Regions from separate parts of the Lelliottia sp. RD5 genome, predicted to be linked through region 3. Evidence: riboswitches for the same ligand, from Rfam matches in the RefSeq annotation. Region 3 holds a riboswitch; each other region holds the start of a gene.

Region 1 (10,635 bases), on a different contig from region 3:
CACGCATAACGGGCAGGACAGTCACATTTCGCTTTATGCGCTTATGCAACATGGCGATCTCACGCAAAATAAATTGCTTTATCCCGGCGACATTTTGTTTGTCCCACGCAACGATGCGCTGAAAGTTTTCGTGATGGGAGAAGTTGTCAAACAGAGCACATTCAAGATGGATCGCAGCGGAATGACGCTCGCGGAGGCATTAGGAAATGCCGGCGGGCTCAATCAGGATATGGCGGATGCAACGGGCATTTTTGTTATCCGCTCGGAAGCCAAAACCGCGAAATCAGGAAAAATTGCCAGCATTTACCAACTCAATGCTAAAGATGCCTCGGCGTTAGTATTGGGAACGGAATTCCAGCTACAGCCTTACGATATTGTGTACGTGACGACTGCGCCATTATCACAGTGGAATCGTGTCATTTCCCAACTCGTTCCGACAATCAGTGGCGTGCATGATCTGACTGAAACCGTTCGCTATATCAGAACGTGGCCGCAGTAATGATTAACTCCATTTTGGTGGTTTGCACCGGAAATATATGCCGCTCGCCTATAGGTGAGCGGTTGTTACGCCAGCAAATGCCTGGTTTAACCGTGGCGTCTGCTGGCGTGAGTGGCCTGGTCGGTCACTCGGCGGACGCACGAGCCCAGGAGGTGGCCGCGTTACACGGTATTTCGCTTGAAGGTCATGTTGCGCAAAAACTTAGCCTGGAGTTGATGCGCGCTTACGATCTTATTTTGGCAATGGAACCTGAACATCTGAACCATATTTCATCTATTGCACCTGAAATCAGAGGCCGATCGCTCCTCTTTGGGCAATGGCTACAACCTCGGGAGATTCCCGATCCGTTTCGTAAAAGTCATGAAGCGTATGAATACGTATTTGATCTGCTTGGCAAGGCGAGTCAGGAATGGACTCAACGACTGAGTCACTAAAGGAATTAAGCATTAATGTCTTCACATACTACAAACGGTTATGTCGCAGCGACTGAAAATCAGGAGGTTGATCTCATTCGTTTGCTGGGCGTCATGATCGACCATCGTCTGCTTATTTTGTGCATTACCTTCCTCTTTACTGCGATCGCAGGACTGTATGCGTGTGTGGCGACGCCGATTTACAAGGCAGACGCCATGGTGCAAATCGAAGGGAAACAGGATAACAGCCTGCTTAAAAATCTTGGCGAATTGAACCCAGAACTTTCTCCCGATGCGTTACCTGAAATTCAGTTACTCAAATCACGCATGATCCTCGGTAAAACGGTGGACGATCTTCATCTGAACTATGACGTAAAAAATTATTATTTCCCCGTGTTTGGGCGTATCTGGGGGCGGATGACGGGACGCAAACCCGCCACGTTGAGTCTCATCAATTTACATATACCCGCTGTGAAGGGTAAGGCTCAGTCGCTGACGCTGACGATACAGGATTCAAAGAATTATCGTATTGAAGGTGATGATTTTCAGGGGGAAGGCGTTGTAGGTGAATTTTTCGAAAAGAATGGAGTGTCTCTCTGGGTAAACTCGATGGTTGGGCCATCTGGAACGCGGTTTATTCTGAATGAACAATCGAAGCTGGAATCCATTAATGCACTTAACAACCGGTTTGCTGTCGTCGAAACGGCCAAGCAAAGTGGTGTGCTTAACCTGTCGCTAACGGGTCCGGATCCCGACTTGATTGCCCGTTCGTTGGATAGCATCACAGAAAACTATTTACGCCAAAACATAGATCGTCAGGCCGCTCAGGATGCGAAAAGTCTGGCATTTTTACAGCGAGAATTGCCGCAAATCCGGGCAGATCTGGATTTGGCCGAGGAGCGGCTCAATAGCTATCGTAAACAACGCGATTCTGTTGACTTAACGCTGCAAGCAAAGTCCGTACTGGAACAGATTGTTAACGCGGATAACCAGTTGAATGAACTCACGTTTCGTGAAGCGGAGATTTCTCAACTTTTTAAAAAGGATCACCCGACTTATCGGGCGTTGAATGAAAAGCGGCAAACACTTGAAAACGAAAAAGCGCGCCTGAATAAACGCGTGACCGCGATGCCTTCAACGCAACAGGAAATACTGCGCTTGAGCAGGGACGTTGATTCCGGCCGTGCGGTTTACCAACAGCTCCTGACGCGCCAGCAGGAGCTCAGTATTTCTCGCTCAAGCGCAATTGGTAACGTCCGGATTATTGACTCTGCGGTCACACAGCCTGAACCGATTAAACCTCAGAAACCATTAATCGTGGTAATAGGAGGCCTGTTGGGCTTAGTCCTTTCTTTGGGCATCGTCCTGCTGCGTATGGCAATGAAACGGGGTATCGAAACGCCTGAGCAACTCGAAATGCAGGGAATAACTGTTCTTGCAACGTTGCCGCGTTCTGAATGGCTGTGGAAAAAGACGCGTTTGCGGAGTAAGCGATTTATCAGCGAACGCTGGAATCACAGAACACGAAATGTTCCTTTCCTGCCCGTGGACAGGCCGGTCGATGTCTTTGTTGAGGCTATTCGTGGCCTGCGTACCAGCCTGCATTTTACCATGATGGGGACCCATAATCGCGTCATCATGCTGACGGGCCCTACGCAGGACTGCGGTAAGACGCTGGTGGCTACGTCACTTGCTGCCATCGTTGCGCAAGCTGGGCAGAAAGTGCTGTTTATCGATGCAGATATGCGCAAAGGTTATGTCCATCAGATATTTTCGCTCACCAACCGTTGCGGTCTGGCTGATGTGTTAATGGGAAAAGGGGGATATCAGGAAGCTATACAGCACTATGCGCCCGGTGGCGTTGATGTGCTGACCTGCGGCCAGGCGCCGACTAACCCTTCGGAGTTGCTCATCGGGGATGATTTCCAGCAGCTACTAAAATGGGCCAACGAGCATTATGAGATGGTTATCGTTGATACCCCCCCAATACTTGCTGTCACGGATGCGTCATTAGTGGGAAGAAGGTCGGGTACAACATTGCTGGTGGCGAGATTTGGTATGACTAGCGTCAAAGAGATGCAGGCATGCGTTAAACGCCTTCATCTGGCTGGCGTTTCTATAGATGGTGCCATTCTGAATGATGTTGTTAAATCCGCTGCCATCTATTACACCGCGGGTTATAGCTCGTATGAGTACCGTCAGGCGGCCGAAAAGTAAAACGATGATGTGCACTCAGCGCAGCGAACGGTAATTCTCCGTGTCGGCATGCGTGTAGAGGGCGCTTTCGATTGACTAAAATTGTTCCCCTCTCCATGAGAAGAGGGGAACAAGCAAGATTATTTTGCCAGAATTTCTTGCGCGGTGCGTTCTACCAGTGAAAGCAGCACGATAACATCATCCATCGTTACCGTTGGATTCAGCAGCGTCAGCTTCAGGCAGGTCACACCGTTGTGCTCGGTCACACCGACGTTCGCACGACCAGAATCGAGTAGCGCGTCACCAATTTTCTGATTCAACAATGCAATAGCTGCATCATTCAGATCATGCTCAGGACGGAAGCGGAACAGCACGCTTGCCAGCTGCGGCTGCATGACCAGTTCCAGTGCATTATGGTTCTGCACATACACAGCCACTTCCTGCGCCAGCGTGACGCCATGATCGATAATCGCGGCATACTGCTCCTGACCTAACGCTTCCAGGCTCATCCACAGCTTCAGCGCATCAAAGCGACGCGTGGTCTGTAATGATTTGGACACCAGGTTCGGAACGCCTTGCTCTTCGTCGAACTCAGAGTTCAGGTATGCCGCCTGGTAACGCATCAGCTCATAATGACGGGCTTCTTTCAGCAGAAACGCGCCGCAGCTGATGGTCTGGAAGAACTGCTTGTGGAAGTCCAGAGTGATCGAGTCCACCAGTTCAATGCCGTCCAGATAGTCACGATATTTCTCTGACATCAGCAGCGCGCCGCCCCATGCCGCATCGACATGCACCCAAATCTGCTGTTCTGCAGCCATCTCAGCAATCGCGCGCAGCGGATCAATTGCACCCGCATCGGTAGTGCCCGCAGTTGCCACGATTGCCAGAATTTGCTCGCCGTTAGCATTGCAGTGCGCAATTTTAGCAGCCAGATCGTTCAGGTCCATACGTGAACAATCGTCTGTTTTCACCTGGATAACAGACTGATAGCCAAGACCCAGCAGTGCCATATTCTTCTGCACCGAGAAGTGTGCGTTTTCAGAACATAACACGCGGATTTTGCGCAGATCGCCAACCAAACCGTCCTGCTGGATCGAATGACCTTTAGCCGCGAAGAAAGCATCGCGCGCCAGCATCAGCCCCATCAGATTGCTCTGGGTCCCGCCACTGGTAAACACGCCTGCATCACCGGATTGATAGCCAACACGGGTGCGCAGCCAGTCGATCAGCTTCATTTCAATAATGGTGGCTGAAGGACTCTGATCCCAGGAATCCATGCTCTGGTTAGTGGCGTTGATCAGCACTTCCGCCGCCTGGCTGACCACCAGGCTTGGGCAATGCAGATGCGCTACGCACTGTGGATGGTGCACAGACAGACTGTCTTTCAGGAAATACTCAACGGCACGCGCAATAGCCGCTTCGTTGCCGAGGCCTTTCTGCCCGAAATTCAGAGAAATGTTGTCGCGCAGTTCGGCAACGTTTTTCCCCTGATACATTTCAGACTGTTGTAGCCACTGCATAACCGCCTGAGAGCTTTGCTCGATAGCCTGCTGATAGGCCTCGATGCTCTGCGCCGATGACGACAGAATTGGGTTTGAATCAGACATCGTGTTCAATAACTCCGTTTACGCGGGGCGAACGCCCGCAGCAAGCAGGGCCTGCTCAAATTTATCCAGGAAGACGTTCAGCTCTTGCTCGCTGATCAGCAGGGACGGCAACAGACGCAGCACGACGCCATCACGGCCACCACGTTCCAGAATCAAACCGGCTTCGAAGCATTTTTTCTGAATCAGCGCGGACAACTCGCCATCGCCCGGGAAGCTACCCATATGATCGGGCGCTTCGTTTGGTTTCACGATCTCAATACCGATCATCAAACCCAGACCGCGTACGTGGCCAATCACCGGATAGCGTTTCTGCAATTCGGCCAGTTGGCCTTTCAGCCACTCGCCCTGTGCAGCCACCTTGTCGGCAATGTCCTGGTCTTTCAGAATTTTCAGCGTCGTCAGGCCGGTCGCCATCGCCAACTGATTACCACGGAAAGTACCAGTGTGATGACCTGGCGCCCAGGCATCAAACTGCTTTTTGATACCGAGAACGGCCAGCGGCAGACCGCCACCGACGGCTTTAGACATAACGATGATATCTGGCTCGATACCGGCGTGTTCAAAGGCGAAGAACTTACCAGTACGTGCAAAGCCCGCCTGAACTTCATCAAGGATCAGCAGAATGCCGTGTTCCTGAGTCACTTTACGAATGCGTTGCAGCCACTCAGCCGGAGCCGGGTTCACGCCGCCTTCACCCTGAACGGCTTCCAGAATCACGGCCGCAGGTTTACGCACGCCGCTTTCAACGTCGTTGATCAGGTTGTCGAAATAGTAAGTCAGCGCTTTCACGCCCGCGTCACCACCAATGCCCAGCGGGCAGCGGTACTGGTGCGGATAAGGCATGAACTGCACTTCTGGCATCATGTTATCGACCGCTTCTTTCGGTGACAGGTTACCTGTCACGGACAGCGCGCCGTGGGTCATGCCGTGATAGCCGCCGGAGAAGCTAATAATGCTGCTACGGCCGGTCACTTTTTTCGCCAGCTTCAGCGCAGCTTCAACGGCGTCAGCGCCGGATGGGCCGGTGAACTGCAGGCAATATTCTTTACCCTGGCCAGGGAGCAGAGAGAGCAGATATTCAGAAAACTCGTCTTTCAACGGAGTTGTCAGATCCAGTGTATGTAACGGCAAGCCGCTGGTAATGACATTTTGGATGCTTTTCAGCACATCAGGATGGTTATGGCCAAGCGCGAGGGTGCCAGCGCCTGCAAGACAGTCAAGGTATTCTTTATTATCTGCATCGGTAATCCATACGCCGTCTGCTTTAGTAATCGCTAAAGGCAGCTTGCGAGGATAACTCCTGACGTTCGATTCAAACTCGGCCTGACGGGCCAGATAGGTTTCGTTGCTTTTGTGGGCATCTACGGTGTCAATACGGACTTTATCCGTCATCATATCACTCCTACAACCGGGGCTGGCTTATACGCCTCGATTGAATTAATAGTTAGTTAAGGATGGGTCAGGTAAAAAACGCGGCCAATATAGAGCCTTTTGGCGCGTGGCTCAATGGTTAATTTGTTTACTGTTTTGTTACAATGTAAAGGTGTTGGCGAAGGGGAGGTAAATCGATGTTTTTGCTGTAGTTTTATCGTATCAAAACACAGAAAAAAATCTCACAGATCCGCGCACTCAAAAGCCGCGCTGATGAAAGCGATAAAGGCGGCTTTTTCGGCCGCCCGTACGTTACTTCTGAATGACCTGAAGTAATCCATTGTCTCTGCCCTGCGTCTTATTCCATGACGCATCGGTAATTCCGTTGTCGTCCAGGGTAATAGAAAGAACATATCCCGCGCCTTTAATTTCGTAAGCATTGGCATTGAAACGTTTTACTGTGGCTTTTTTGCCGTTAATAGTGGCAGTAAAGAAACCATTACTGACCGTTGCATGAATTCCATTTGCCGAGAATGACGCTTCACGTAATGGATCGGCAACGTGTGCGGCCTGCGCATGTTGATCTACACCATGATGATGATGCTTATTATCATATTGCTGCGCGTATACAGCTGAACGGTTGTACGCATTCTGAAGTGCTGCGGCGCGGATAACATTTTGATTATCATGCTCAACTTTATAACACGTATCCAGGCTTACACCCGTACTTGTGCAATTGGCAATGCGCTGTGATTCTGTCGTACAACCCGAAAGCGTCGCCGCGCAAACCAAAACCGCTAATATCATCTTCATCATTCATTGATCCTAATATGTTTTTATTAAACGACACTGTGAAATAAACTGGTTGTTTCCAGGTTATTTGTAGTGGTTAGGCATTTAAAGTGGTTGTTTCCATAATGACGAGACAATGAAATCCCAGTCATTGGCTGATGCAATTTTCTGCCATATTGCTAACCGTATTTTTATATATCACGCCGATAAAAATCCCTGTGCCGACCAGGGAAATCGATACGATTGCCGAGACAATAATAAGTTTTAACATTTTCTACCATATTATTATAAATCATTAAGTTTATAGCGACTCTTACACAGAAACGAATTGGTTACCTTGGGCAACTATCCCGTAATTCGCTTCATTTGCATTTGATTTAGATCACGTAATATACGAATGAATAAGTAATTATGGGTTGACTGATTATTATATATAGCGTTGTTTTAATTGATTTTATTTTGTTTGTAATAGTCTGAAGAGTTGGGCGTGAATAGGGTTTTATTCATGGGGGAAAGATTATTAATCCTAAAAAATCAAGGATATTTAATGTTTACATATATAGGTAGTGACTCAACCTAAGTACGCCTGAAATAATAAATGTTTACAGCATTTTATGATCGGGAAAGAGGGGGCTAAGACGCTTGCTTAAGATAATCACTTCCTCTACGCTGTCCCGATTACTGATGTTTTAGGTAATTTGACTCGGGGTGCCCTTCCTTGTGAAGGCTGAGAAATACCCGTACCACCTGATCTGGATAATGCCAGCGTAGGGAAGTCAGGTGACTTTTAGGGTTATCGCTTCTTCGCGCAAGGCAGGAGCGAAATATGCAGCCTGACCGACTCGATTTACACGCCTTACATCACTTCCGTACGCGTTCCCCGCTCACACACTGCATGACCAACGATGTGGTGCAAACCTTTACGGCCAACGTATTGCTGGCACTTGACGCGTCTCCCGCAATGGTGATTGAAGCCGAAGAGGCAGAGCAATTTGCCGCGATGGCTGATGCCTTACTGATCAACGTCGGAACGCTGACCGCGCCGCGCGCGCAAGCGATGCGTCGGGCAATTGAAAGTGCAGTGGCCGCTGGAAAACCGTGGACGTTGGATCCCGTCGCCGTGGGTGCGCTTGCGTACCGCACCCGTTTTTGCCAGCAAATCCTCTCACTCAAACCTGCGGCGATCCGCGGTAATGCCTCGGAAATTCTCGCGCTTGCCGGTATGAGCGCCGGTGGGCGAGGCGTTGACACCACCGATACCGCTTCCAGTGCGTTGCCTGCCGCGATAGCCCTTGCCCGACAGACCAATGCCATTGTCGCGGTGACGGGCGAAGTGGATTACATCACCGATGGGCAACGCACGCAGAGCATCACCGGGGGCGATGTGATGATGACGCGCGTCGTGGGGACCGGCTGTGCGCTATCGGCCGTTGTCGCGGCAAGCTGTTCATTGCCTGGCGACCGGCTGGACAATGTTGCCGCGGCATGCGGGTTTATGAAACACGCCGGAAGCGTGGCTATCAAACAAAGCCGTGGACCGGGAAGCTTTGCCTGCACATTTATTGACGCACTCTGGAACTTGGAGGTGCAGGCATGAAACGTATCAACGCATTAACCATTGCTGGCACTGATCCGAGTGGTGGCGCCGGGATTCAGGCGGATCTGAAAACCTTCTCCGCCCTTGGGGCGTATGGCTGCTCGGTCATTACCGCACTGGTGGCGCAAAATACGCGCGGCGTGCAGTCGGTGTATCGTATCGAACCGGATTTTGTCGGTGCCCAGCTGGACTCTGTGTTCAGCGATGTTCGCATTGATTCCACCAAAATCGGCATGCTGGCAGAGGCGGATATCGTGGAAGCGGTCGCGGAGCGCCTCAAACATTATCGCGTTAAAAACGTGGTACTTGATACGGTGATGCTGGCGAAAAGTGGCGATCCGCTGCTATCTCCTGCTGCAGTCGAAACTCTGCGAAAACATCTTCTGCCGCACGTCGCGCTGATCACGCCAAATTTGCCGGAGGCGGCGGCGCTGCTGGATGCGCCTCATGCCCGTACCGAGCACGAGATGAAAGAGCAGGGGCGCGCACTTCTGGCGCTTGGCTGCGAGGCAGTGCTGATGAAAGGCGGCCATCTTGACGATCCTGAAAGCCCGGACTGGCTCTTCACGCGTGAGCGTATCCAGCGATTCACCGCGCCACGCGTCATGACCAAAAACACCCATGGTACCGGCTGCACGCTATCGGCAGCGCTGGCTGCACTCCGCCCACGTCATGATAGTTGGGAGGATACGGTGATGGAGGCCAAAATTTGGCTATCGCGCGCGCTGGAAAAAGCTGACAGTCTCGAAGTCGGTCACGGTATTGGCCCGGTACACCATTTTCATGCATGGTGGTAATGCCCCGAACGAGTATACTGGATAAGGATTTTCGGCCTGGAAAAGAGAGATGGAACAAGCGCATACCCGGTTAATTGCTCAGCTAAATGAACGTATTGCGGCAGCGGATAATACTCCGTTATACCTCAAGTTCGCCGAGACGGTAAAAAACGCCGTCCGTAGCGGCGCGCTGGAGCATGGCAATATTTTGCCGGGTGAACGCGATTTGAGCCAACTGACCGGTGTGTCACGCATCACCGTGCGTAAAGCGATGCAGGCGCTGGAAGAAGAGGGCGTGGTGACGCGCGCCCGCGGTTACGGGACGCAAATCAACAATATCTTTGAATACTCGCTGAAAGAGGCGCGCGGATTTTCTCAGCAGGTTGTGTTGCGTGGCAAAAAACCTGACACGCTGTGGGTCAACAAGCGGATCGTGAAATGCCCGGATGACGTGGCGGGGGAATTGTCCATCGCTCCGCAAAGTGACGTTTTTATGCTTAAACGCATTCGCTACGTGGACGAAGATGCGGTCTCCATTGAAGAGTCCTGGGTTCCGGTTGGACTCATTCACGACCCGGATGCAATTGGTATTTCACTGTATGACTATTTCCGTAGCCAAAACGTTTTCCCGCAGCGCACGCGTTCTCGTGTGAGCGCCCGGATGCCGGACAGTGAGTTCCAGAAGCATATCAACATGGACGAAAAAATTCCGGTGCTGGTGATCAAGCAGGTTGCGCTTGACCAGCAACACCGGCCCATTGAGTACAGCATCAGCTACTGCCGAAGCGATTTATATGTCTTTGTGTGCGAGGAGTAATGCCTCGCGCGTCGGCGCACAGTCGCCGCCGCGGTGACTGACGACCCACGCCGCCACTGCATTTCCCAGCGCGACAGCATCAGCAAAGCCCCAGCCCGCCGCTAGCCCGGCAAGCGTTCCGCCCGCGTGGCTGTCGCCTGCCCCGATCGTGTCCACCACGGTTGCGGGAAACGCCGCCACATGGCCGGTGTTTTCGCCGTCGTAATACCACGCGCCGTCTTTGTCATAACGCACGATCAGCGGGCAGCCATAGCGCTTCTGCCAGGCTTTGCCCAGTGACGCGTCATCAGCGCCAATACACGCGGCGGCGATATGCGCCTCCTGACGGTTAAGCGAAACAATCGGTTTGCAGGCCATAATCCGCGCCATTAATGCATCCGGAATATCTTCGAAGCGCGGGCCGAAATCGATAAACGGGGTGACGTCGCGCAGTTGCTCCAGCCAGCAGGTGAGCAACTCACCACAGGGTGCGGCCAACTGATAGCCGGATAAATAGACCAGGCTATTTGCGGGCACAACGAGTGTGTCCAGCCAGCGCTGCTGCCACTGATTTTCCACACCGCTGAA
Region 2 (10,635 bases), on a different contig from region 3:
TATGATGTGGGCGGTATCGCGATTGATAACCACGGCACGCCGCTGCCGAAAGCCACGGTTGAAGGCTGTGAAAACGCGGACGCGGTCCTGTTTGGATCCGTCGGCGGCCCGAAATGGGAACATCTGCCACCCGCTGGACAACCTGAGCGCGGCGCGTTATTGCCACTGCGTAAGCACTTCAAACTGTTCAGCAATCTGCGCCCTGCAAAATTGTATCAGGGCCTGGAAGAGTTTTGCCCGCTGCGTGCCGATATTGCCGCTAACGGCTTCGACATTCTGTGCGTGCGCGAATTAACTGGCGGTATCTACTTCGGTCAGCCAAAAGGGCGCGAAGGCAGCGGTCAGCACGAAAAAGCGTTTGATACCGAGGTGTATCACCGTTTTGAAATCGAACGTATTGCGCGTATTGCGTTTGAGTCTGCGCGCAAACGCCGTCACAAAGTGACCTCCATTGATAAAGCCAACGTCCTGCAGTCCTCTATCTTATGGCGTGAAATCGTCAATGAAATCGCCAACGAGTACCCGGACGTGGAGCTGGCGCACATGTACATCGACAACGCCACCATGCAGTTGATCAAAGACCCGTCGCAGTTTGACGTCCTGCTGTGTTCTAACCTGTTCGGCGATATTCTCTCTGACGAGTGCGCCATGATCACCGGCTCGATGGGCATGCTGCCATCCGCCAGCCTGAACGAAGAAGGTTTTGGTCTGTACGAACCCGCAGGTGGTTCGGCTCCGGATATCGCGGGCAAAAATATTGCCAACCCCATCGCGCAGATTCTGTCACTGGCGCTTCTGCTGCGCTACAGCCTGGATGCAAACGATGCAGCAGATGCGATTGAAAACGCCATTAACCGCGCGTTAGAAGAAGGCATCCGTACCGGCGATTTAGCGCGCGGCACGGCGGCAGTCAGTACCGATGAAATGGGCGATATCATTGCCCGCTATGTCGCAGAGGGGGTGTAATCATGTCCAGGACGTTATACGAAAAATTGTTTGATGCCCACGCCGTGTACGAAGCGTCAAATGAAACCCCGCTGCTGTACATTGACCGCCATCTGGTCCACGAAGTCACCTCTCCACAGGCGTTTGACGGCCTGCGGGCGCATAACCGCCAGGTTCGCCAGCCGGGCAAAACCTTCGCGACCATGGATCACAACGTTTCCACCCAGACCAAAGATATCAATGCGTCTGGCGAAATGGCCCGCATCCAGATGCAGGAGCTGATCAAAAACTGCAACGCGTTCGGCGTTGAACTGTACGACCTGAATCACCCGTATCAGGGCATCGTCCACGTTATGGGCCCGGAACAAGGCATCACGTTGCCGGGCATGACCATCGTCTGCGGCGACTCCCATACCGCCACGCACGGCGCGTTTGGTGCGCTGGCGTTTGGTATTGGCACCTCCGAAGTTGAACACGTTCTGGCGACGCAAACCCTGAAACAGGGCCGCGCGAAGACCATGAAAATCGAAGTCACAGGCCATGCCGCACCGGGTATTACTGCCAAAGATATCGTGCTGGCGATCATCGGTAAAACCGGGAGCGCTGGCGGAACGGGCCATGTTGTCGAGTTCTGTGGCGATGCGATCCGCGAGTTGAGCATGGAAGGTCGCATGACCCTGTGCAATATGGCTATCGAAATGGGTGCGAAAGCGGGCCTGGTTGCGCCAGATGAGATCACATTTAACTATGTGAAAGGACGTCTGCACGCACCGAAAGGCGCCGATTTTGATGAGGCGGTTGAGTACTGGAAAACCCTGCAAACTGACGAAGGCGCAACCTTTGATACCGTCGTCACGCTGCGGGCAGAAGAGATCGCCCCGCAGGTCACCTGGGGAACTAACCCAGGCCAGGTTATCTCCGTGAACGACAATATTCCCGATCCGGCCTCGTTTGCCGATCCGGTTGAGCGCGCCAGCGCCGAAAAAGCACTGGCGTACATGGGCCTGAAACCCGGTATTCCCCTGACCGAAGTGGCGATCGACAAAGTCTTTATCGGCTCTTGCACCAACTCCCGTATCGAAGATTTACGCGCTGCCGCCGAAATTGCCAAAGGCCGCAAAGTGGCGCCTGGCGTGCAGGCGTTAGTCGTCCCAGGCTCTGGCCCGGTGAAAGCGCAGGCGGAAGCAGAAGGTTTAGATAAGATCTTTATCGAAGCCGGTTTTGAGTGGCGTCTGCCGGGCTGTTCCATGTGTCTGGCGATGAACAACGACCGTCTGAATCCGGGTGAACGTTGCGCCTCGACCAGCAACCGTAACTTTGAAGGCCGTCAGGGCCGTGGCGGTCGCACGCATCTGGTCAGCCCGGCGATGGCAGCAGCAGCGGCTGTCACCGGTCATTTCGCCGATATTCGTGTTTTAAAATAAGGAGACAATCATGGCAGAGAAATTTACCCAGCATACAGGCCTGGTTGTCCCTCTGGACGCGGCAAACGTGGATACTGATGCCATTATCCCAAAACAGTTTTTGCAGAAAGTCACCCGCACTGGCTTTGGTGCACACCTGTTTAACGACTGGCGTTTTCTTGACGATCAGGGCCAGCAGCCGAACCCAGAATTCGTGCTGAACTTCCCGGAATTTAAAGGCGCTTCGATTCTGTTGACGCGCGAAAACTTCGGCTGCGGTTCATCGCGTGAGCATGCGCCGTGGGCACTGACGGATTACGGGTTTAAAGTGGTTATCGCGCCGAGTTTCGCCGACATCTTTTACGGCAACAGCTTCAACAACCAGCTGTTACCCGTGACGCTGAGCGACGAGCAGGTCGACGAGATGTTCGCGCTGGTAAAAGCCAATCCGGGCATCACGTTTGAAGTGGATCTGGAAGCGGAAGTCGTCAAAGCGGGCGATAAAACTTACGCCTTTAGTATTGATGCGTTCCGCCGCCATTGCATGATCAACGGTCTGGACAGCATCGGACTGACGCTCCAGCATGAAGATTCTATTGCGGCCTACGAGAACAAACAGCCTGCATTTATGAACTAAAATGAATGGCCCGTGTTAAGCGGGCCATTCATCAGTGTGCAAAACCAGGCTTTAAACTACCCCTTCTCCTTTCACACATCCTTCACCCGGCAGGTGAGCGCCAGCGTTAATAGAGAAATTGCCGCAATCACCCAGTACACCGCAAAATGTCCGTAGCTTTGTACCAGCGCGCCCTGAATCACGCCCGCCAGAATCACCCCGGTTGAAATACTGTTGGTGAAAAGCGTCGTCGCTGACCCTGCTCTTCCAGGCATCAGGTCCTGGAACCACAGCATGCCGATCCCGGCGACAATTCCGATGAAAATCGCGTTAAACAACTGGAGCGCCAGCAGCGCTTCGCGACTGTGAAACATAATTAACCCGAGATAAAACAACACCCCTGCCGCCACAGCCACCACCATCATCCGGCGTTTACCAAAGCGTTTGACGTAATAACCCGCCAGGATCATCGCGGGAATTTCCAGCCCGGCGGCCGTCCCCATCAAGATCCCCGCCAGCTTGTCCGGCAAACCCAGATCGTTACTGATCCACAGCGGCATATCGATGATGTACATGGTGTTGCAAGTCCACATCAGCGTCGAGGCGATAAACAACATGCGCACATTTTTGTTCTGCCAGCCGCTAATCTGCGTCACGGGTTTATCGGTCGCCTGCTCTATCCGGGCAACCGACGGCAGTACGCACGCGATCAGCACCAGACTGATCGCAAAAATCCCCGCCGCGATAGAAAACATCACGGTAAAGCCATAATTCAGCGCGATCATAAACGCCAGCGGCGGGCCGATGACCCACGCTAAGGATAACTGCGCACGCATTACTGAGCTGAACATCACCACTTCTCGTGCCGAGTTATCGGCATACTCGCGCGCCAGGGCAAAGAGCTGTGGCATAGCGGTATTGGCCAGCGATGCCAGCAGCACGCCACAGGTGATAAGCGTCAGATAATGGCGGTTGAACGCGAACAACAGCGCATTACCGATCGCCATCGCACAGCAAAACAAAATCAGCTTGCGGCGATCGCCCTGACTGTCCGAGCGTTTTGCCAGCCACAGGCTCACCAGGATCCCGGCGATGGCGTTGACGGTATAAAAGAGCCCAACCCAAAACGGCTGCGCGCCGACTTCGCGGCTGAGGAACAGGCTCAACGTCGGAGCCTGAAGCGCTCCCGCCACGCCCATCATAAACGCCACCAGCATAAAAGCGGCGTACACCCCATTCAGGCGCCGACCCATCGTCATCAACCAGAGCATGCTCAGATCCTTGTTAAAACGAAAAAACAGAGGGAATAGTAAACGAAAAAAGCCAGCAAAAACATTTTGCTGGCGGGTGATAAGCACCAATACTCAGTCACACATGATCGAGGCAAGTCAGCGATCCGAGGTCGTTTGCGTAACCTCCCACTGCATCAATTCTTCCAGCATTTTCAGCCGCTGCTCGGCGCACTGGCGGGCCAGCCAGGACACTCCTTTTGTCGCTAAAAAGTACTGCTGATAAAACTGACGTGCGGTTGACCTCTTCATCATTCACTCCCTTGCTTCATCGGAAATGATTATTGGCTTAATATAGGGATTAATAAATTGATGATTTTTTGGCAGGAGTTCCCCTTTTATGGCGTCAGGTCGTCTGCAACAACAATTCATCCGCCTCTGGCAATGCTGCGAAGGCCTGGAGCGGGAGACCACGCTCAACGAACTGGCTGAACTCCTGAACTGTTCACGCCGCCATATGCGCACGCTGCTCAACACCATGCAGCAGCAGGGCTGGCTCAACTGGGAAGCCGAAGCCGGGCGCGGTAAACGCTCGCGTTTGACGTTCCTCTATACCGGCCTAGCCCTGCAACAACAGCGCGCCGAGGATCTGCTGGAGCAGGATCGGATTGATCAGCTGGTGCAACTGGTCGGCGATAAGGCTGCGGTGCGTCAAATGCTGGTGTCCCATCTGGGGCGTAGCTTCCGCCAGGGACGCCATATTCTGCGCGTTCTCTACTATCGCCCGATGAAAAATTTGTTACCCGGCAGCGCATTACGTCGATCCGAAACGCACATGGCGAGGCAGATCTTTAGTGGCCTGACGCGCATAAATGAGGAAAACGGGGAACTGGAAGCCGATATTGCTCACCACTGGCAACAGCTTTCGCCCCTGCACTGGCGTTTCTTTTTGCGTCCAGGCATTCATTTTCATCATGGACGTGAGCTGGAAATGGACGATGTTATCGCGTCGCTGCAACGTGCCCGCGAACTGCCGCTCTATTCTCATATCTCGCGCATCCACTCGCCAACGGCCTGGACGCTGGACATCGAACTTTCGCAGCCCGATCAGTGGCTGCCATGGCTGATGGGCTATGTGCCGTCGATGATTTTGCCGCACGAGTGGCAATCGATGCCTCATTTCTCCAGTCAGCCTGTCGGCACGGGCCCTTATGCGGTGACGCGCAACAACAATAATCAACTCAAGATCCGCGCCTTTGATGACTACTTTGGTTATCGCGCACTGATTGACGAAGTGAATGTCTGGGTATTGCCCGACATCAGCGAAGAGTTCAGTCCAGGCCTGACGCTGGAAGGCCCCACCGAAGGCGAAAAAGCCGTTGAGAGCCGACTTGAAGAGGGCTGTTACTACCTGCTGTTTGATGCCCGCACGCATCGCGGAGCCAGTCGAGAGGTGCGCCAGTGGGTGAGCCAAATTCTCGCCCCCGCCAATCTGATTTATCAGGCGGAAGATCAGCACCAGACTTACTGGTTCCCGGCGTATGGGCTGCTTCCTCGCTGGCACCATGCCCGCCCCGGACGCGGCGAGAAACCCGCCGGGCTGGAATCCATCACCCTGACCTATTATCGCGAACACGTTGAGCACCGTTTTATCGCCAGAATCATGAGCAAACTGCTGGCGGCAGAGGGCGTGAAGCTCGAGATTCAGGAAGTGGAATACGATGAGTGGCATCGCGGCGAAGCGGTGAGCGATATCTGGCTCAACAGCGCGAATTTCACCTTGCCGCTCGACTTCTCCCTGTTCTCACATCTGTTTGAAATTCCGCTGATCCAGCACTGTATTGCCCGCGACTGGCAGCAGGACGCCGCGCAATGGCGGGCCGGGGAGATGAATCTCGCCGTCTGGTGCCAGCAGTTGCTGTCGCAGCAGGCGATGGTTCCGCTGATCCACCACTGGCTGATGATCCAGGGGCAGCGCAGTATGCGCGGTTTGAGAATGAACACCTTAGGCTGGTTTGACTTTAAATCAGCCTGGTTTGCACCGCCGGAACCATAACACTTTCGTAATATTCACCAAGTCATTACACTACTGCTGTTCTCAACGGGGTGCTGCATCAATGATGTGCGCTGAGATAATACCCGTCGAACCTGATCCGGATAACGCCGGCGAAGGGATTTGAGGCTGTCGCTCAAAATCCTTTGCCACTCAACTTTGAGGTGCAAAGTGTTAAAAAAAGTTCTCCCCCTGCTGGCGCTGTTTGCGCTGCCTGTTTTTGCCAAGCCCGTGTTAACGGTCTACACCTACGACTCCTTCGCCGCTGACTGGGGCCCTGGACCGGTCGTCAAAAAAGCCTTTGAAGCCGACTGCAACTGCGAGATGAAATTCGTGGCGCTGGAAGACGGCGTCTCGCTGCTGAACCGTCTGCGCATGGAAGGTAAAAACAGCAAAGCCGACGTGGTGCTGGGCCTCGACAATAATCTGCTGGACGCGGCCTCACAAACCAAACTGTTCGCCAAAAGCGGCGTGCCCTCCGAGGCGGTTAACGTTCCCGGCGGCTGGAAAAATGACACGTTCGTGCCGTTCGATTACGGCTACTTCGCGTTTGTGTATGACAAAAACAAACTCAAGAATCCGCCTAAGAGCCTGAAAGAACTCGTTGAAAGCGACCAGAAATGGCGCGTGATTTACCAGGACCCGCGCACCAGCACGCCGGGTCTGGGCCTGCTGCTGTGGATGCAAAAAGTCTACGGTGACAACGCGCCAGAAGCGTGGCAGAAGCTGGCGGCGAAAACCGTTACCGTCACCAAAGGCTGGAGCGAAGCCTACGGCCTGTTCCTCAAAGGCGAAAGCGACCTGGTTCTGAGCTACACCACCTCGCCGGCATATCACTTCATCGAAGAGAAAAAAGACCATTACGCGGCGGCGAATTTCTCTGAGGGGCACTATTTGCAGGTGGAAGTGGCCGCACGTACGGCAGCCAGCAAACAGCCTGAACTGGCTGAAAAGTTCCTGAAATTTATGGTTTCACCGGCATTCCAGAATGCGATCCCGACCGGCAACTGGATGTATCCGGTGACCAACGTGACGCTGCCTGCGGGCTTTGATCAGTTGACCAAACCACAAACGACGCTGGAATTTACCCCGCAGCAGGTTTCCAGCCAGCGCGCAGCATGGATCAGTGAATGGCAACGCGCCGTCAGCCGCTGATCCCCGGCTGGCTGATTCCGGGGCTGATTGCCGCCACGTTAATGGTGGCCGTCAGCCTGGGTGCTTTTCTGGCGCTGTGGTTTAACGCGCCAGAGAGCGATCTCGTCGCGCTTTGGCATGACAGCTATCTGTGGCATGTCGTGCGTTTCTCTTTCTGGCAGGCGTTTCTCTCTGCGCTGATTTCCGTCGTGCCGGCGATTTTTCTGGCTCGCGCCCTGTACCGCCGACGCTTCCCCGGCAGGCAAATCCTGTTGCGCCTTTGCGCCATGACGCTGATTTTACCAGTGCTGGTCGCGGTGTTTGGCATTCTGAGCGTTTACGGCCGCCAGGGGTGGATCGCTTCGCTACTGAGTGTTTTTGGTATCGAGTGGACCTTCTCGCCTTACGGTCTGCAGGGCATTTTACTGGCCCACGTCTTTTTCAATATGCCGATGGCGACGCGACTGTTTTTACAGGCACTGGAAAATATTCCCGGTGAACAGCGCCAGCTCGCCGCACAGCTTGGTATGCGCGGCTGGCCGTTCTTCCGGTTTGTCGAATGGCCGTGGCTGCGCCGCCAGATCCCCCCGGTTGCCGCGTTGATCTTCATGCTCTGTTTCGCCAGCTTTGCAACGGTGCTGTCGCTGGGGGGCGGGCCTCAGGCAACAACCATTGAACTCGCGATATATCAGGCGCTCAGCTTTGACTACGATCCGGGCCGTGCGGCGATCCTGGCGATGGTTCAGATGTTCTGCTGTCTGGGGCTGGTGCTGCTCAGCCAGCGCCTGAGCAAAGCGATCGCGGTGGGTAGCCATCAGGTCAGCGGCTGGCGTGACCCGCAGGATCGCTGGCGCAGCCGGGTTACGGACATCGTACTGATCGCGCTGGCGTTGCTGCTGATGCTCCCGCCATTGCTCGCGGTGGTGGTAGATGGCCTCAATCTGAATGTGATTTCCGTGCTGCAACAGCCTGTACTGTGGCAAGCAACCGGCACCTCGCTGCGCATTGCCATCGGTGCCGGTTTGCTGTGCGTCCTGCTGACAATGATGCTGTTGTGGAGCAGCCGTGAGCTGTACGCGCGTCAGGCCAGAGTCGCCGGACAGGCGCTTGAGCTGAGCGGAATGCTGATTCTGGCGATGCCGGGCATTGTGCTGGCGACCGGTTTCTTCTTACTGTTTAACAGCACTATCGGCCTGCCCGCTCACGCGGACGGCATCGTGATTTTCACCAACGCGCTGATGGCGATCCCCTACGCGCTCAAAGTGCTGGAAAATCCGATGCGCGACGTCAGCGCCCGTTACACTTTGCTTTGTCAGTCACTGGGAATGCACGGCTGGCAGCGGTTGAAAGTGGTCGAACTCCGCGCACTAAAACGCCCGATTGCTCAGGCGTTGGCCTTTGCCAGCGTGCTGTCGATTGGCGATTTCGGCGTCGTGGCGCTGTTTGGCAATGACGATTTCCGCACGCTGCCGTTCTGGCTCTACCAGCAAATAGGCTCCTATCGCAGTCAGGACGGCGCTGTCACGGCGCTGTTGCTTCTGCTGCTGTGCTTTACCTTGTTCACCGTTATCGAAAAACTACCGGGGCGTGATGCTAAAACTGACTGATGTAACCTGGCTTTACCAGCACCTGCCAATGCGTTTTACCCTGACCGCGAAGCAAGGTGAAATGATCGCGATTCTCGGTCCCAGTGGGGCAGGCAAAAGCACCTTGCTCAATCTGATTGCCGGTTTCCTGCCGCCCGCGCGCGGAGAGATGACGATTAACGGTCAAGATCATACTCACACGCCCCCCTCGCAGCGTCCGGTGTCGATGCTGTTTCAGGAAAATAATCTGTTTACCCATCTGACCGTCCGCCAGAACATTGGGCTGGGAATGGATCCGGGGCTGAAACTGACGGAGGGGCAACGTCAAAAATGTGATGCTATTGCACAGCAAATGGGGTTGACGGAATTGAGCGATCGCCTGCCGGGAGAGCTGTCCGGCGGCCAGCGTCAGCGCGTGGCGCTGGCGCGCTGCCTGGTTCGGGAGCAGCCGATTTTACTGCTTGATGAGCCGTTCTCCGCCCTCGATCCCGCGCTGCGACAAGAGATGCTGCAGCTGGTGAAGGACGTGTGTCAACAGAAGCAACTCACCATGCTGATGGTGTCGCACAGCGTGGAAGACGCCGCCAGCATTGCGCCACGAGCGGTGGTGATTGCCGACGGGCGCATCGCCTGGGATGGCGAAACGCAAGCGCTGCTTAGCGGAAACGCCAGCGCCTCAGCGCTGCTGGGGATACATGCGCAGCCGGTTTAGGCACTGAATCGTCTGATGCCCTCACCCCGCCCCTCTCCCACAGGGAGAGGGAGAAAACCCGCCGAGTTGCACCCAGCGAGAAAGAGAAAATCTGCTGACTTGCACACAATGAGAGGGAGAAAATCCGCCGACATGCACACAGGGAGAAGGGTAAAACCGCGATCGAAAAGAAGAAAAATTACCGACTTACCACCTTCAGTAAAATCTCACCGTACACCGGCATGAGCGGATGACGAATCAGCGCCACCAGCGCGACTACCGCAACGCCCAGGAGTAACGGCGCAAGCCAGATCAAACGACTGCGCGGCAAATAGTGCGTCAAACGATCCGTCCCGGCTTTGGCGCTGCGCCATAAACGCCAGCACAGCCAGACGCCCACCCACAGCAATAGCGCGGTCGCTAGCAGCAGCCATTTGAAGTCACCGCTTTGGGCATCAACGGGAATATCGGTCGCCGCACCGGCCAGGATCCCGGGCAGGAAATAGAACGGCGGCCAAAGGACGCAGCCGATGATATTGGGCAGGATAAATTTGGCAACCGGCAGATCCAGCATCCCGGCAACCATTGGCACTAGCGGACGCGTGGGGCCGACAAATCGCCCAACCAAAATGGTAAACATGCTGTGCTGATGCAGGGCATGTTCCGTTTTATCGAGCAACGCCTTGTTCTTTTTCATGAATGACCAACGGTGCAGCGGCTTTTTAAAGCGCCAGCCCAGCCAGAACGACAGCCAGTCTCCCAGCAGACAGCCTATAATTCCGGCCGCCCATGCCTGCCAGAAGTTAACCTCCCCGCTGCCAATCAGGGCACCCAGCCCCGCCATCATGACTGTCCCGGGTAAAATCAATCCCACCAGCGCCAGCGATTCCAGGAAGGCCACCAGCGCGACAGCAATCAGCGAATACGCGACGGATTGAGTAATAAAATGTTCCAGCAATGCCTGCATAACGATTCCGG
Region 3 (10,635 bases):
AAAACCTTAGACGAAGGCCAGAAAGTTGAGTTCTCAATCGAGAACGGCGCTAAAGGCCCGTCAGCGGTTAACGTTATCGCGCTGTAATCGCCGATAATCTCGCTAGCGCTTACAATAGCGATGAAGGCCAGAGCCTGAGCAGATAAGTGATAGTGAATAAAAAACCCGCCATGGCGGGTTTTTTCGTTTCTGGCATCCATCATGTGAAGGCAGGGCGAAACGAGGAAGAGCTTTTCGCCCTGGTCAGCATCCGTTGCTGACGGCATAAGAGTAAAAAATCGCACCTCGTCCGACAATCACTTGCTCACGTTATTACGAGCCGCTTTGTCAAATTTCCGCGTCGTTGCACAGCGTTTCAACGAAGCTGCGAGGCGCGCCCCAGCCAGCTATCCCAGTCTTTCCACACCGGCTGTAACCCTTGTGCCGTAAGCGCCTTTGCAACATCTTCAGGACGACGGCCATCATGAGGGGCAAATTGCTCCAGCTCAGGATGATCATCGGCGTAGCCGCCCGGCTGTGTTTTCGAAAACGCGCTGACGTTATTAATCGCCAACGGAATGACCCGATCGCGAAAGTCGGGCGCTTCCCGCGTTGATAACGATAATTCCACATCCGGTGCCAGTAAACGAAAGGCACAAATAACCTGCACCAGCTGTCGTTCATCCATGATCGATGCCGGCTCGATACCGCCAGTACAAGGACGTAGACGAGGGAAAGAGATCGAGTAACGGCTCTGCCAGTAATGTTGCTGTAACCATAGCAGATGCTCCGCCACCATATAGTTGTCAACCCGCCAGCTGTCTGACAGCCCCGTCAGCGCGCCAAGGCCGATTTTATCAATTCCCGCCCGCCCGAGCCGGTCCGGCGTTTCCAGGCGAAAAAAGAAGTCCTGTTTTTTTCCCTTCAGGTGATGCTGAGCGTATATTTTTTCGTGATAGGTCTCCTGATAGACCATCACACCGTCCAGCCCTAGCGTTTTAAGTTCGGCATATTCGTCCTCAGACAGCGGCTGGACTTCCATCTGCAATGAAGCGAACTGGCGGCGAATAGCCGGGAAATGACGCCGAAAATAGTCCATTCCGACTTTTCCCTGATGCTCCCCCGTTACTAACAAAATATGCTCAAACCCCATTTCGCGGATCGCCGCACACTCGCGTGCGATCTCGACCTCATCAAGGGTTTTACGCTTAATGTGGTTGCTCATCGAAAAGCCGCAATAGGTACAGTCGTTGGCGCAGAGATTGGAAAGATAGAGTGGCACGTAAAAACCGACCGTATTGCCGAATCGCTGGCGGGTCAGCTGCTGTGCACGTTGTGCCATGGGTTCCAGATAAGCGCTGGCAGCGGGGGAGAGCAGTGCCATCATGTCTTCGCGGGTGGGATGGCGCGCATGCAGCGCACGCTCAACATCTGCAGGTTTTTTGCTGTTGATCCGCAGGCGGATCTCATCCCAATTGAGTTGTCGCCAGCGTTCGACAAAGGTGCTCATGAGTACGCCTCCAGAAATCCGGTTAGCGGGCTGCTGGCCTGTGCCTGTGTTCGGCGAGACCCTGGCCCTGATTGCCGCGCCAATACACCGGCTTCTACCGCCAGACGAAAGGCGCGCGCCATCATCACCGGATCGTCAGCCACCGCAATCGCGGTGTTGACCAAGACCGCGTCTGCTCCCATCTCCAGCGCCTGTGCCGCGTGGCTTGGCACGCCGATACCGGCATCCACCACCACCGGAATAGTGGCTTGTTCGATAATGATCTCCAGCATCGCACGGGTCTCCAGCCCCTGGTTTGAACCGATAGGTGCGCCGAGTGGCATGACCGCCGCGCAGCCCACTTCTTCGAGGCGCTTACACAAAACGGGGTCTGCGCCGCAGTAAGGCAAAACGGTAAATCCCTGTTTGACCAGCAATTCAGCGGCTTTCAGCGTCTCGATAGGATCGGGCATTAACCAGCGCGCATCCGGATGGATTTCGAGCTTCAGCCAGCTCGTGCCCAACGCCTCTCGCGCGAGCTGTGCGGCAAAGATCGCCTCTTCAGCGGTCTTTGCACCAGACGTATTGGGCAGCAGGGTCACACCGGCCTCCAGCAGTGGCGCAAGAATGGCATCGTTATGATTACGCAGATCCACGCGCTTCATCGCCAGCGTCACCAGTTGGCTGCCACTCTCGCGGATGGCGTTCACCATCAACTGTGGAGAGGCGAATTTTCCTGTACCGGTAAACACATGTGAATCAAAGGTTTTATCAGCAATACGTAACATCTCAGCCTCCCGCAATGACCTGAAAAAGCAGGATCTGATCGCCGTCGCGCACCTGCTGAAGCTCCCACTGCTCGCGCGGCAGGACCTGTTGGTTAAGTGCCAGCGCCACGCCAGGTTTTAGCTGCTGCAACTGGTCAAGCAGTGTGGCGATGGTTAACCCGTCCACACACTGCATCGGTTCGTCGTTAAACAGAATTCGCATGATGTCCCCCGCAGACACGGCATCCGCTGGCGCGTTGTAACGCCAGTTGCCGCCAGCCCCCGACGCGAGCATCAAAAAGCCGCAGCGTATTGCGTGGGGTTTCCATACCGCTCAGCAGTTTGATGGCTTCAAGCGCCTGCAAGGTACCCATCACGCCGACCACCGGGCCGAGAATACCGGCCGTGCGACAGTTACGCTGGGGCTCATCGTCATCAGCCCACAGGCAGCGATAGCAGCCTTGCGTCCACGGTGGCGTCAGCACCATGAGCTGTCCGCCAAAACCCACTGCGCTGGCGGTAATTAACGGTGTGTTGAGGGCAACACAAGCCGCGTTTATCGCCTGACGTGTGGCCATATTGTCGGTGCAATCCAGCACCACATCGGCACGATCAACTTCGTGGCGAAGGTTTTCGCCTGCGAGTTTTTCCCTCAAGGCGACAAGCTCAATAGCAGGATTCAGTCTGGCGAGCCGCTGCTTTGTCACCTCTGCCTTTGACTGACCGAGATCGTCCATCGTGAACAGAGTTTGCCGTTGTAAATTGCTTAAGTGGATATCGTCATCGTCAGCTAATACCAGCGTTCCAATCCCCGCCCCCGTCAGATATTGCGCCGCCGGCGCACCTAAACCGCCAAGACCAATAATCAGTACCCGGCTGGCGAGCAATTTTTGCTGCCCGTCGATGGCGATATCGTCCAGCATGATTTGGCGGCTATAACGCATGAAGTCACTGTCATTCATCGCCCGCTCCTGCCAGTTGCAATAGCTGTGCTGTGGCTACCTGCCAGTCTGAAGCCTGAGTAATCGCGCTGACCACCGCAACACTCCCGACGCCGGTTTTCAGTACCGCAGGGACACGTTCAAGGCTAATGCCACCGATGGCGACGGTCGGGTAATCTGCCAGTCGTTCAATATGACGAGTCAGTTGCTCAAGACCCTGCGGCGCGGAGGGCATCTGCTTGGTTTGCGTCGGAAAGACATGTCCGAGCGCGATATAGGACGGTCGTGCCGCCAGCGCCACGTCGATCTCCATATTGTCATGTGTCGAAACGCCCAGGCGTAAACCGGCGTGGCGGATGGCGCTGAGATCGGTGGTTTGCAGATCCTCCTGGCCCAGATGCACGCCATACGCCTGATGCTTAATCGCCAGTCGCCAGTAATCGTTGATAAACAAGCGAGCGCCATAACGGCGTCCCAGCGCAATGGCGTGTGCCACGTCAGTCTCAACGTCTTCATCGCGTTTATCTTTGATGCGTAGCTGGAGCGTTTTAACGCCCGCCTGAAGCAGCCGCTCGATCCACGTCACGCTATCTACTACGGGGTAAAGACCTAAGCGAAAGGGGACGGAGGGAAAATCGGGCTGATACATTATGCCTTCTCCTTTTTAAGGTAGATTTCACCACCTTTCGCGCGAAAGTTTTCTGACATATCGGCCATACCCACTTCGATAGCCTGTTTCGCGGCGTAATCGCGCACTTCCTGGCTGATTTTCATCGAGCAGAATTTTGGTCCGCACATGGAGCAGAAGTGCGCCACTTTGCCAGATTCCTGCGGCAGGGTTTCGTCGTGATACGCGCGTGCGGTGAAGGGGTCGAGCGCCAGGTTAAACTGATCTTCCCAGCGAAATTCAAAGCGCGCTTTAGACATGGCGTTATCGCGGATTTGCGCGCCCGGATGGCCTTTCGCCAGGTCAGCGGCGTGAGCGGCAATTTTATAGGTAATTAATCCCTGTTTGACATCTTCTTTGTTGGGTAAGCCCAGGTGTTCTTTTGGCGTGACGTAACAGAGCATCGCGCAGCCAAACCAGCCGATCATTGCTGCGCCAATGCCTGAGGTGAAGTGGTCGTAGCCCGGCGCGATATCCGTCGTTAACGGCCCCAGCGTATAGAACGGCGCTTCGTGGCAGTGCTCCAGCTCTTCGGTCATGTTGCGGCGAATCATCTGCATCGGGACGTGGCCTGGCCCTTCGATCATCACCTGCACGTCATATTCCCACGCGATTTTGGTCAGTTCGCCCAGCGTATGCAGCTCGGCAAATTGCGCTTCATCGTTGGCATCGCGAATGGAGCCAGGACGCAACCCATCGCCCAACGAAAGAGACACATCGTAGGCCGCGCAGATTTCGCAAATTTCGCGGAAGTGTTCGTAAAGGAAATTTTCCTGATGATGTGACAGGCACCATTTCGCCATAATGGAGCCCCCGCGCGAGACAATTCCGGTCAGACGCGTGGCGGTCATCGGGACGTAGCGCAGCAGTACGCCTGCGTGAATGGTGAAGTAATCAACGCCTTGTTCCGCCTGCTCAAGTAACGTGTCGCGGAACGCTTCCCAGGTCAGATCTTCCGCGATCCCGTTGACCTTCTCCAGTGCCTGATAGATCGGCACGGTTCCGATAGGAACGGGGCTGTTTCGCAAAATCCACTCGCGGGTTTCGTGAATGTAGCGCCCGGTCGAAAGGTCCATAACCGTGTCCGCCCCCCAGCGTGTAGACCACACCAGCTTCTCGACCTCTTCTTCAATGGATGACGTCACGGCGGAGTTGCCGATATTGGCGTTAACTTTCACCAGGAAATTACGCCCAATAATCATTGGCTCAGATTCTGGGTGATTAATATTGGCGGGGATGATGGCGCGACCTGCGGCCACTTCGTCACGGACAAACTCGGGCGTGATGTTCTCCGGCAGACGCGCGCCAAAACCTTCACCCGGATGCTGGTGGCGAAGCACTTCGCTGCGAATACGCTCACGGCCCATATTTTCGCGAAGGGCGATAAATTCCATTTCAGGGGTCACAATACCCTGGCGGGCATAATGCAGCTGCGTGACGCATTTTCCTGATTTCGCCCGCTTTGGCGTCAGCAGACCGGTAAAGCGCAGTTCATCAAGCCCCTCATCTGCAAGACGTTCTTGAGTGTATGCGGAACTGCGAACGGTGAGCGCCACGGTGTCATTACGCGCGTCAATCCAGGGCTGGCGCAGTTTTACCAGCCCTTGTTGAACGTTGATGGCAACGTCGGTATCACCATAGGGGCCGGAGGTGTCATACACCGGGACCGCTTCGTTATCCTCAAACTGCGGATTTTCTTTGCTGCCGCCGAGAAGCGTCGGACTGAGCTGGATCTCACGCATGGGCACGCGGATATCAGCCTGTGAACCGATAATATAAATACGTTTTGAGCTCGGGAAAGCAGTGCCTTCGAGCGTATCGATGAAGTGTTGTGCTTGTGCGCGCTGTTCGCGGCGGGTCAATTTTGCAGACATAGCTCATTCCATAAAAGTAAAGGAAGTGGCTTGTCAGACAACGGATGAACCAAGAGGAGATTACACTTCATCACTCAAGCGGCCTCTGCGCTGGCTGCCTTCATTCACCTCAGTCACTTACTCGGTAAGCTCCTGGGGAGATGCAACTTGAATGGTTTTGTGTAATGAGTTTTGACTCTTGTTCCCTTCGCAGGTATTAACCTGATCAGGTTCCGCGGATCCCGAATTAACGGTCTCAGCCCGGCTTACGCACTGGGCACTCCGACAAGAATTTACACGTATTCTTCATCTGTCCAAAAAGCAGCGTGAAAAATTTCGTGTAATGCCCCTCCAGAGAGGGGCGTGTTTGTAAACTACGCGTTAACGATTAATAACTCAAGCAGGTCGCGCGACGTTATGTTCGTTACTGGCTTTCAAATTGTGGTCCAGCACGAGGGCAATCAGCTTGTCTTCCAGCGTAAATCGCCCTTCCAGGGCTTCGCCCAGATCGGACAGCGCCTGCTGTAATTCCAGATAGTTATCCTGGTCGATCGCGTTTTCGAGCGCGGAGTCGTAATAATCCATAATCTGCTGGGTGTTCGCTTCCAGCTGCGGATAGAGTTTTGTCGCCGCTAAATACGGATTCGTTCCTTCCATTTCACGGATAATACGTTCATAAATATTGAAATGGCCGTCGGAAAGGTAATCCACCAGACTCTGACAAAAATTATCCAGCGCTTTTTCATTCAGGCGCATATAGGATTCTTTGCCAGGCTTAATGCCAACCAGATTATAGTAGGCAACAAGCAATTGTTTACGCACGTGCAGCCAGCGATCGACCAGTTTATTACTTCCTCCAACGCGCTCTGTCAGGCTTTCTAGCTGGTTTAGCATGTTTGACTCCGCAAGGTTAAGGTTAAAAGCTGCCCGCCTAAATTTGTAAGAATATTGTTATCAACATGCCTGTGAAGCGAAGGTAGTGCAATAGATATGGATCGTATAATTGAAAAATTAGATCGTGGCTGGTGGATCGTCAGCCATGAGCAAAAATTATGGTTGCCCGCCGGAGAGTTACCTTACGGCGACGCCGGGCAATTCGATCTTGTGGGGCAATCCGCATTAAAGATCGGTGAATGGCAGGGCGATGCTGTGTGGTTGATCCAACAGAATCGCCGTCAGGATATGGGATCGGTACGTCAGGTTATGGATCATGATGCGGGCCTGTTTCAGCTGGCCGGACGCGGGGTGCAGTTAGCCGAATTCTACCGTTCGCATAAGTTCTGCGGTTATTGCGGTCATCCTATGCATCCAAGTAAAACCGAATGGGCGCTGCTGTGCAGCCACTGCCGTGAGCGCTATTACCCGCAAATTGCACCGTGCATCATCGTTGCTATTCGTCGTGATGATTCGATTTTACTGGCGCAGCATGTCCGCCACCGCAATGGTATTCACACGGTACTGGCTGGATTTGTTGAGGTCGGCGAAACGCTGGAGCAAACCGTCGCGCGTGAAGTGATGGAAGAGAGCGGGATTAAAGTCAAAAATCTGCGTTACGTTACCTCTCAGCCGTGGCCCTTCCCGATGTCATTGATGACGGCCTTTATGGCTGACTATGACAGCGGCGAGATCGTTATCGACCCGAAAGAGTTGTTGGAAGCAAACTGGTATCGCTACGACAATTTACCGCTGTTACCGCCACCGGGCACCGTGGCGCGTCGTCTGATAGAAGATACCGTGGCAATGTGTCGGGCCGACTATGAAGCCTGAATGACGTGATACACTAGCGGTAAGATGCTTAAGGAACCTGCAAAATGACCGAACTGAAGAACGATCGTTATCTGCGCGCGCTGCTGCGCCAACCCGTTGATGTCACCCCGGTGTGGATGATGCGCCAGGCAGGCCGTTATCTTCCGGAATATAAAGCCACGCGTGCGCAGGCGGGCGATTTTATGTCGCTGTGCAAAAATGCGGAGCTGGCCTGTGAAGTGACGCTTCAGCCACTGCGCCGTTTCCCGCTGGATGCGGCGATCCTTTTTTCAGATATCCTGACTATCCCGGATGCCATGGGGCTTGGGCTGTATTTCGAAACGGGCGAAGGTCCGCGCTTTACGTCTCCGATTAAGAGCAAAGCCGATATTGATAAGCTGCCGATTCCCGATCCTGAAGATGAACTGGGTTACGTGATGAACGCGGTGCGCACCATTCGCCGCGAGCTAAAAGGCGAAGTACCGCTGATTGGTTTTTCCGGTAGCCCATGGACGCTGGCGACCTATATGGTTGAAGGCGGCAGCAGCAAAGCCTTTACCGTCATTAAAAAGATGATGTATGCCGAGCCGCTGGCCCTGCACGCGTTGCTTGATAAGCTGGCAAAAAGCGTCACGCTGTATCTCAATGCGCAGATTAAAGCGGGCGCGCAGTCGGTGATGATCTTTGATACCTGGGGCGGTGTGCTCACCGGGCGCGATTATCAGCAGTTCTCCCTCTATTACATGCACAAAATTATCGATGGCCTGCTACGTGAAAATGAAGGTCGTCGTGTGCCGGTAACGCTGTTCACCAAAGGCGGCGGACAATGGCTGGAAGCCATGGCGGCCACCGGTTGCGATGCGCTGGGCCTTGACTGGACCACTGATATTGCCGACGCACGTCGTCGCGTGGGCGACACCGTCGCGCTGCAGGGCAACATGGACCCGTCTATGCTTTACGCTCAGCCTGCACGTATCGAAGAAGAGGTTGCGTCTATACTTGCAGGTTTCGGCCAGGGTGAAGGTCACGTCTTCAACCTGGGTCACGGAATTCATCAGGATGTACCGCCAGAGCACGCTGGCGCGTTTGTGGAGGCGGTGCACCGACATTCTGCCCAGTATCATCTGTAAGGAGTTGTTATGGATCTCGCGTCGTTACGCGCTCAGCAAATCGAACTTGCCTCGTCAGTGATCCGTGAGGATCGTCTGGATAAGGATCCGCCGCAGTTGATCGCCGGCGCCGACGTGGGATTTGAGCAGGGTGGTGACGTGACGCGAGCGGCGATGGTGCTGTTGACGTATCCCTCGCTGGAACTGGTTGAATATAAGGTGGCGCGAATCGCCACCACCATGCCGTACATTCCTGGCTTTCTCTCCTTTCGTGAATATCCCGCGCTGCTCGCAGCGTGGGAACAACTCTCGCAAAAACCCGATCTGCTGTTTGTTGATGGTCATGGGATTTCCCATCCGCGTCGTCTGGGCGTGGCCAGCCATTTTGGTTTGCTGGTGGATGTCCCGACAATTGGCGTGGCGAAAAAGCGCCTGTGTGGGAAATTTGAGCCACTTTCTGCTGAGCCGGGCGCGCTGGCACCGTTGATGGATAAAGGCGAACAGCTGGCGTGGGTCTGGCGCAGCAAAGCACGATGCAATCCGCTGTTCGTGGCGACAGGGCATCGCGTGAGCACAGACAGTGCGCTTGCGTGGGTGCAGCGTTGTATGAAAGGTTACCGTTTACCAGAGCCGACGCGCTGGGCTGATGCGGTCGCATCGGCGCGCCCGGCTTTTATTCGTTGGCAGGAAATTCAGCCTTGATTCAGGTAAACTGCCGCTAATTTCCGATTCGAGACATCATCATGTTACAAAACCCGATTCATCTGCGCCTTGAGAAGCTGGAAAGCTGGCAGCACGTCACCTTTATGGCTTGCCTGTGCGAGCGCATGTATCCCAATTATGCGACGTTCTGCAAGGAAACCGAATTTGGTGAAGGCCAGATTTATCGCCGTATTCTCGACCTGATCTGGGAAACACTGACGGTTAAAGACGCGAAGGTGAACTTTGACTCCCAGCTCGAAAAGCTGGAAGAGGCGATCCCATCGGCGGATGACTACGATATGTATGGTGTCTATCCAGCGATCGACGCCTGCGTGGCATTGAGTGAACTGGTGCATTCGCGTTTAAGCGGTGAAACCCTGGAGCACGCCATCGAAGTGAGTAAGGCGTCGATTACCACCGTTGCGATGCTGGAAATGACGCAGGAAGGTCGTGAAATGACCGACGAAGAGCTGAGAATGAACCCGGCTGTTGAACAAGAATGGGACATTCAGTGGGAAATATTCCGACTTTTGGCCGATTGCGAAGAACGCGATATTGAACTGATAAAAGGCCTGCGCGCGGACTTACGCGAGGCGGGTGAGAGTAATATTGGTATAATTTTTAACCAGTGAGACAACAAAACGTGATTTAACGCCTGTTTTGTCGCACCTCCACTCTTCCCTTCTGCCCCCCGTCTGGTCTACATTTGGGGGGCGAAAAAAAGTGGCTATCGGTGCGTGTATGCAGGAGAGTGCTTTTTTGGCATTTTCGTCGCACTCGATGCTTAGCAAGCGATAAACACATTGAAAGGATAACTTATGAACAAGACTCAACTGATTGATGTAATTGCGGACAAGGCTGATCTGTCTAAAGTGCAGGCTAAAGCTGCACTGGAATCCACCCTGGCTGCTATTACTGAGTCTCTGAAAGAAGGCGATGCTGTACAACTGGTTGGTTTCGGTACCTTCAAAGTGAACCACCGCGCTGAGCGTACTGGCCGCAACCCGCAGACCGGTAAAGAAATCAAAATTGCTGCTGCTAACGTACCAGCATTTGTTTCTGGTAAAGCACTGAAAGACGCAGTTAAGTAAGCCGCGTGGCAGTGAACAGTTTTAACAAGGGGGCGGTTTCGCCCCTTTTGTCTGTCTGGCGCTCAACGTTGGCGCTGGCAGGCGTGCTGTTGCTTTCGGCCTGTAGCCATGACTCTGCTTTGCCGCCATTCACCGCGAGTGGATATGCAGGCGATCAGGGTGCGGTGCGAATTTGGCGTAAAGACGTCAATGGTGAAGTCCATCTCCTTTCTGCATTCAGTCCGTGGCACAAGGGCAATACTTCTACAGCGGAATACCGCTGGCAGGATGATGCGCTGTCGCTGATTGAAC

What was found. A riboswitch is a leader RNA that binds a small molecule or an ion and turns the genes downstream of it on or off. The one in region 3 is predicted to bind thiamine pyrophosphate.
Region 1: another riboswitch for thiamine pyrophosphate. It lies ahead of thiM (hydroxyethylthiazole kinase); the one in region 3 lies ahead of thiC (phosphomethylpyrimidine synthase ThiC).
Region 2: another riboswitch for thiamine pyrophosphate. It lies ahead of thiB (thiamine ABC transporter substrate binding subunit); the one in region 3 lies ahead of thiC (phosphomethylpyrimidine synthase ThiC).

Annotation. Positions count from the first base shown of each region.
Region 1 covers NZ_JBVYHQ010000003.1:365,579-376,213, forward strand. Annotated here, with positions in the region: gene AC0LWE_RS12670 (polysaccharide export protein) at 1-499, shown strand, start outside; gene AC0LWE_RS12675 (arsenate reductase/protein-tyrosine-phosphatase family protein) at 487-933, shown strand; gene etk (tyrosine-protein kinase) at 949-3,129, shown strand; gene AC0LWE_RS12685 (pyridoxal phosphate-dependent decarboxylase family protein) at 3,249-4,715, opposite strand; gene AC0LWE_RS12690 (diaminobutyrate--2-oxoglutarate transaminase) at 4,734-6,110, opposite strand; gene AC0LWE_RS12695 (hypothetical protein) at 6,399-6,902, opposite strand; TPP riboswitch at 7,573-7,669, shown strand; gene thiM (hydroxyethylthiazole kinase) at 7,705-8,475, shown strand; gene thiD (bifunctional hydroxymethylpyrimidine kinase/phosphomethylpyrimidine kinase) at 8,472-9,272, shown strand; gene AC0LWE_RS12710 (GntR family transcriptional regulator) at 9,322-10,068, shown strand; gene AC0LWE_RS12715 (PfkB family carbohydrate kinase) at 10,042-10,635, opposite strand, start outside.
Region 2 covers NZ_JBVYHQ010000006.1:125,412-136,046, reverse strand. Annotated here, with positions in the region: gene leuB (3-isopropylmalate dehydrogenase) at 1-966, shown strand, start outside; gene leuC (3-isopropylmalate dehydratase large subunit) at 969-2,369, shown strand; gene leuD (3-isopropylmalate dehydratase small subunit) at 2,380-2,985, shown strand; gene AC0LWE_RS17780 (sugar efflux transporter) at 3,057-4,235, opposite strand; gene sgrT (glucose uptake inhibitor SgrT) at 4,353-4,505, opposite strand; gene sgrR (HTH-type transcriptional regulator SgrR) at 4,594-6,249, shown strand; TPP riboswitch at 6,286-6,386, shown strand; gene thiB (thiamine ABC transporter substrate binding subunit) at 6,418-7,401, shown strand; gene thiP (thiamine/thiamine pyrophosphate ABC transporter permease ThiP) at 7,377-8,987, shown strand; gene thiQ (thiamine ABC transporter ATP-binding protein ThiQ) at 8,971-9,678, shown strand; gene AC0LWE_RS17750 (DedA family protein) at 9,857-10,624, opposite strand.
Region 3 covers NZ_JBVYHQ010000013.1:14,308-24,942, forward strand. Annotated here, with positions in the region: gene cspE (transcription antiterminator/RNA stability regulator CspE) at 1-87, shown strand, start outside; gene thiH (2-iminoacetate synthase ThiH) at 356-1,489, opposite strand; gene thiG (thiazole synthase) at 1,486-2,256, opposite strand; gene thiS (sulfur carrier protein ThiS) at 2,258-2,458, opposite strand; gene AC0LWE_RS21950 (HesA/MoeB/ThiF family protein) at 2,442-3,197, opposite strand; gene thiE (thiamine phosphate synthase) at 3,190-3,825, opposite strand; gene thiC (phosphomethylpyrimidine synthase ThiC) at 3,825-5,717, opposite strand; TPP riboswitch at 5,883-5,991, opposite strand; gene rsd (sigma D regulator) at 6,093-6,590, opposite strand; gene nudC (NAD(+) diphosphatase) at 6,687-7,463, shown strand; gene hemE (uroporphyrinogen decarboxylase) at 7,508-8,572, shown strand; gene nfi (deoxyribonuclease V) at 8,582-9,253, shown strand; gene AC0LWE_RS21985 (YjaG family protein) at 9,295-9,885, shown strand; gene hupA (nucleoid-associated protein HU-alpha) at 10,072-10,344, shown strand; gene AC0LWE_RS21995 (DUF1481 domain-containing protein) at 10,356-10,635, shown strand, end outside.